Regions from separate parts of the Mesorhizobium sp. M8A.F.Ca.ET.161.01.1.1 genome, predicted to be linked through region 1. Evidence: predicted binding sites of a transcription regulator. Region 1 holds the regulator's gene; the other holds the start of a gene.
What was found. Region 1 encodes LexA, which represses DNA repair genes until DNA is damaged. Its sites were predicted from a motif close to TGTTCNNNNTGTGTTCNG; they were not measured.

Region 2: a site for LexA is predicted at 1,592-1,609, ahead of EN804_RS09625 (UvrD-helicase domain-containing protein). Genes of this name have one in related genera too.

What each region holds. Positions count from the first base shown of each region.
Region 1 covers NZ_SRTD01000001.1:132,767-135,876, forward strand. Annotated here, with positions in the region: gene EN804_RS00665 (ComEC/Rec2 family competence protein) at 1-1,441, shown strand, start outside; gene lexA (transcriptional repressor LexA) at 1,435-2,178, opposite strand; gene EN804_RS00675 (GntR family transcriptional regulator) at 2,589-3,110, opposite strand, start outside.
Region 2 covers NZ_SRTD01000003.1:191,465-194,574, reverse strand. Annotated here, with positions in the region: gene EN804_RS09625 (UvrD-helicase domain-containing protein) at 1-1,551, opposite strand, end outside; gene EN804_RS09620 (glucose/quinate/shikimate family membrane-bound PQQ-dependent dehydrogenase) at 1,809-3,110, shown strand, end outside.

The DNA.
Region 1 (3,110 bases):
CATTTCCATTTCGGGACTGCATATGGCGCTGGTCGCCGGCACCATCATGGGTCTGTTGCGCGGTGCCTTCGCGCTGTTTCCAGACTTTTCCGCGCGCCGGCCGGTGAAGAAATATGCGGCCGCCGCCGCACTTTTCTCGATCGCCGCCTATCTCGTCATTTCCGGTGTCGTCGTTGCGGCCGAACGCAGCTTCATCATGCTGGCGGTGATGCTGATTGCCGTCTTGTTCGATCGCGCGGCGCTCACCATGCGCAACCTGGCCATCTCGGCGATCGCCGTTATCCTGGTTTCCCCGCACGAGGTCGTCGGCCCGAGCTTCCAAATGTCGTTCGCGGCAACCGCGGCCCTTGTTGGCGCCTATGCCGGCTGGGCGGACCACCGCGCTGGTAAGACGAGGCCACCGTCGCCAAAGCGGTCACTACCCGGGTTCCTGACGCGAAAATTCCTGCTGGCGACAGGTGGATTGGCCATGACCTCCATCATTGCCGGCAGCGCGACGGCGCTGTTTGCCATCTGGCATTTCCAGCGCGTATCGCCGCTCAGCCTGTTCGCCAATCTGGCCGTCATGCCGATCGTGTCGGTGGTCGTCATGCCTTTTGCGGTCCTCAGTTCGCTGGCGATGCCCTTCGGCGCCGACGGCCCGTTTCTCTACGTGATGGGCAAAGGCCTGACAGCGATGATCGCCGTATCGTCATGGATATCGGAGCGCTCGCCGATCGATGGGGTAGGTCTGATCTCGCAGCAATCCGTGCTGCTGGTGGCCGTCGCGCTGGTCATCGCGACGATGGCGACGACCTGGCTGCGGCTCGCGGCACTGCCATTCGCACTTGCCGGTCTGTTGACTGTGTCGGACATACGCACGCCCGATGTGCTGATCTCGGAAGACGCACGGCTGGTCGCACTGCCGATCGGCAATGGCGAACTGGCCGTCAACCGGGAACGTCCGAACGAATTCGCGGCCGACAACTGGAAACGCGCTCTGGTCTCCGAAACAATCGTCAAACCGGAAATGTTCGACAAGGCGGACGGGCAATTCGATATTGCCGCTCCCACCGACCTGCCGCAGGGATCGCCGTTCTATTGCCGCGAAGGCCTTTGCCTTGCCAGGCACCCTTCCGGCGCGATCGTCGCCTATGTCGAGGATCGCAAGAACACCTGGAAAGCCTGCGCCTTCGCCGACCTGATCGTCGTCAATGACGCGACCGCCTATGACGCCTGCCACAATCCGCTGGTTGTCGTCGTCACGAAACGGCAGCTCGCCCGCAAGGGAAGTGCTGCCGTCTTCTTCGATCCCCAGTCGGCCACAACCCCGGCTGTGATCGAATTCGCTGTCGACGGACCATACCGGCCCTGGCACGAGCAGCGAAAATTCTCACGCGAGGCGAGGGGGCTGCCGCCCTATAAAAAGCCAGACAAGTCCGATGGCAAACCGGCTCAGTAGCGCCTGATCAGCCCGACCAGCTTGCCTTGTACCTTGACTCTGTCCGGCCCGAAAATGCGCGTTTCGTAGGCTGGATTGGCGGCTTCGAGCGCGATCGAGGCGCCTTTACGGCGGAACCGCTTCAGCGTCGCTTCCTCCTCGTCGACCAGCGCCACGATGATTTCGCCCGGACTTGCCGTGTTGGCATTGCGGATGATGACCGTGTCGCCGTCGAAGATACCAGCCTCGATCATCGAGTCACCCTTGACCTCCAGCGCATAGTGCTCGCCGCCCATGATCATATCCGGCGGCACCGAGATCGAATGCGTCTGATGCTGGATGGCATCGATCGGCACACCGGCGGCGATACGGCCCATGACCGGGATGGACACGGCTGAAACCACATCGTCGTCATTGCCGGCCGCGGGCAGACGCGAAGGCGCCGTCGCCGGCTTGAGCTGGCGGCCAAGATTGTTTTGACCAAGGCTGCCCTGGATGACGCTGGGCGAAAATTTCTTTGCCGCGTTCAGGCCGGGCGCGATCGAATCCGGCAGCCGCAGCACCTCCAGCGCGCGCGCCCGATTGGGTAGCCGGCGAATGAAGCCGCGTTCCTCCAGCGCCGTGATCAGGCGATGAATCCCGGATTTGGAGGCAAGATCGAGCGCTTCCTTCATCTCGTCGAAGGAGGGCGGTATCCCGCTTTCCTTGAGCCGTTCGTGGATGAACATCAGCAGTTCATGTTGCTTGCGTGTCAGCATGGCGGCCCCCAAGGCATTGAACGAAGGTCTGAACCAGAATCGAAAAAACAAACCCAGAACAAACACTATCTGTTCCAGTTGTGTTCCGCAACCGTTTAAAGTTTAATGAATTTGTTAAGGCTGCGGATGTTTTTTGTCCGCTACGGCGGGCAGAAGCCGACCTTTTCCGCCATCGGCAGGCCCATTGAAATCGTTATGGTTAATGGCCTGTGGCCCATCCGCTCCCGAGTTTGGCGTCAGCCGTTCGGAAGGCTTTCCCCGGGCGGATTGTATAATTTATCGGTCCGTTATTCGCGGAACGAAACGAAACCAAAACGCCAACGACTGGCAGCTTCGGGGCAGCGATGGACCCAGGCGTCCGGCCCCACTCCGACCAACGCGTGCGAATAGATGTCGCGGAAGCGCCGGAGTCATCCCGAACCGGCTTTCAAGCTGCCGGCGCGGGCGGCGTATTTGGTCGGGCCGCTGTCTTCGCTGTGGACATAGACGTGCAGGGTGTAGCCGATATGGGCCACCATCAGCGCCTTGGCCCGCTCGACGTCACGATCGAGTGCCGCTTCCATGATCGCGGTATGGTGTTCGATCGCAATCGCTTCGCGCAGCGCCTCCATCGCCTCTTCGTAGCCATCCTTGAGGCCGGCCGCGGCCCGCAATGTCGGCGCCAGACCAAGAAAGCGATGATGCCGGCGCAATTGATCCGAGATCGTCGAGCGGAAACGCAACAGCCAATCGCATGTGGCGGCACTCAGCAGCGCCGCATGGAAAGCCTCGTGATTCTCGTCCCATTTGTCGACCGCCGCATCCGAGGGATCGTCGACCGCGGTTTTGCAACGGGAGAGCCGGTAGTGGGCTGTGACCACGGCATCTTCCCATTCCTTGCCGCCTTTCTCCATCGATTCGAGGAACAGGGGGATCTCGACCACCATCCTGGC
Region 2 (3,110 bases), on a different contig from region 1:
GCCGTTGGCGACGACGCGGAAGAAGGCCAGTGCGTCGCGGATTTCCATGCGCTCGTAAAAACGCGGGCCGCCGATGACGCGATAGTTCAGGCCGAGCGTGATGAAGCGATCCTCGAAGGCGCGCATCTGGAAGGATGCGCGCACGAGGATCGCCATGTCGTTCAAATTATGCTTCTGGCGCTGGTAGGCCTCGATGGTCTCGCCGATGGCGCGGGCTTCTTCCTCCGAATCCCACGCGGCGTGGACGTTGACCTTGCCATCCTCGGGATCGTTGCGGTCGGTGAACAGCGTCTTGCCGAAACGGCCCTCATTGTAGGCGATGAGATGGGAGGCGGCGCCCAATATGTGCGCGGTCGAACGGTAGTTGCGCTCCAGCCGGATGATGGTGGCGCCGGGAAAATCCTTGTCGAAACGCAGGATGTTGTCGACCTCGGCGCCGCGCCAGCCATAGATCGACTGGTCGTCGTCGCCGACGCAGCAGATGTTAACTTTGTTATCGCTCACGGGCTGTTCCGCGCCTGCCGGCGCGGGCCCTCCGCGGGGGCCTCGCAACGGCTCGGACGCCCGGTCGGGCTTGCGGCCTTCGGCCGGAACTGCCGATTCATCCTTCGGAGTTGCCGGTCTATAGCTACCCGCCTCCGTTCTATCCGGAACTCCGGAAAGATTTGGAACGCGACCACCCGGAGAGCCACTTCGTGGTGGTTGCGTCCCGCCTGGCCGCTGCGCGAGCAGCCGCAGCCACATGTACTGGGCGGTGTTGGTGTCCTGGTACTCGTCGACGAGGATGTATTTGAAGCGCCGGTGATAGTCCTTCAGCACATCGGGATTGGCGCGGAAGATGCGGATCGGGTGGCAGAGCAGGTCGCCGAAATCGCACGCGTTGAGCGTCTGCAGACGCTCCTGATAGGCCTTGTAGAGCTCGCGGCCCTTGCCGTTGGCGAAGCTGCGCGCATCGCCCTCGGCGATGTCGGCCGGACCCTGGCCCTTGTTCTTCCAGCCGTCGATCATCTGGGCGAACTGTTTTGCGGGCCAGCGCTTGTCGTCCAGGCCCTCGGCCTGGATCAACTGCTTGATCAAGCGCACGACGTCGTCGGTGTCGAGGATGGTGAAGTCGGATCTCAGGCCGGCAAGCTCGGCATGGCGGCGCAGCAGCTTCACGCCGATCGAGTGGAAGGTGCCGAGCCATGGCATGCCCTCGACATTGCCTTCGCCGATCAGGATGCCGATGCGCTGCTTCATCTCGCGCGCGGCCTTGTTGGTGAAGGTCACTGCCAGGATCTGCGAGGGGAAGGCCCTGCCGGTGGCGAGGATGTGGGCGATGCGGGTGGTCAAGACGCGGGTCTTGCCGGTGCCGGCGCCCGCCAGCACCAGAACCGGGCCTTCGGTGGTCTCCACCGCCAGCCGCTGCTCGGGGTTCAGCCCCCTGAGATAGTCGGGCGCATTGTTTTGGCCGCCGCGGGCAGCCATGGCGCGCGCGGCAATGCCCGACGGGGCCGTGGGCCGCGCATTGGGTTCGTCGAAAAAGGGCATGTCTTCGGAAAAGCCGGACATCTCCCCCGAATGTAGTGATTCGGGAGGGAAAGACCAGAACTGTCTACGTTTTGTTCCGGTAAAGTGCCTGATACGGCCACTCGAGCGATATGGCGGCCGGCGTTGTGAACAACCGCAGGGGGACAAGGTTGCCGCCGCGGACCCTTGACCTGCGCTTGACAGGCGCGGCGGTCGGGAGAAAGTTGCGTATGGGGCAGCACGCAATGCCGGGTTGCCTAGGGCCGCACCATGCGCGCAACAGTCGAAGGAGTATCATCTTGGCTGTCACGATCACCTCCCTCGTCCTCTTCCTCATCGGCCTGGCGCTTGGCGCCGGCGGCATCTGGTTGGCTTCGCTGGGCGGCAGTTGGTACTACATCATCGTCGCTCTCGCCTTCCTGGTCGCCGCCTGGCTGCTCTACCGGCGCCGTTCCACGGCGCTCTGGCTCTACGCGGCGATCGTGCTCGGCACGCTTGCCTGGGCGGTCTGGGAAACCGGTTTCGACTGGTGGGAACTCGGCCCGCGCGGCGGCATCATCGTGCTGGTGGCGCTGTGGCTGCTGACGCCGTGGGCGCGGCGGGGCCTTGCCGGTCCGGACGGCCGCGCGCCACTGATCCTCGCCGTGCTGGCATCGCTGGCGGTGGCCGGCTATTCGATGACCACGGACCCGAAGGACATCGGCGGCGCGCTCGACACCGACAAGGTGATACCCAACGCCAATCTCGGCGGCGATGTGCCGGCGGGCGAATGGCACTATTACGGGCGCACGCAGTTCGGCCAGCGCTATTCGCCGCTCGACCAGATCACACCGGATAATGTCGCCAATCTGCAGCCGGCCTGGACCTACCGCACCGGTGACGTGAAGGGTCCGGACGATGTCGGCGAGACCACCTACCAGGTGACACCGCTCAAAGTGGGGGACACGCTCTATATCTGCACGCCGCACAATTTCGCCATCGCGGTCGATGCGGCGACCGGCAAGGAGAAGTGGCGCTACGATCCCAAGATCAAGCTCGACAAGGACCGGCAGCACCAGACCTGCCGTGGCGTCTCCTATTATGCCGATGCCGCGGGCGCCGCCGGTCAGCCCTGCGCGACGCGCGTCTATCTGCCGACCTCGGATGCGCGGCTGATAGCGCTCGACGCCGCCAACGGGCAGGTTTGCCGAGCCTTTGCCGAGGGCGGCACGCTCAATCTGCTGACCAACATGCCGTATCCGAAGTCCGGTTATTACTACTCGACCTCGGCGCCGCTGATCGCGGGCGGCAAGATCATCGTCGGCGGCGCGGTCAACGACAATTACTCAACGCAGGAGCCGTCCGGCGTCATTCGCGCCTATGATGCGAGCACCGGCAAGCTGCTATGGAACTGGGATTCCGGCAATCCGGACCAGACGACGCCGCTTGCGGCCGGCCAGACCTACACCGCCAACTCGCCCAACATGTGGTCGACGCCGAGCGCCGACGAAAAGCTCGGCCTGCTCTATGTGCCGCTCGGCAACCAGACGCCGGACCAGCTCGGCATGGGCCGCAGCGCCAATGTCGAGAAATTCTCTTCCTCGATCACCGCGCTCGACCTC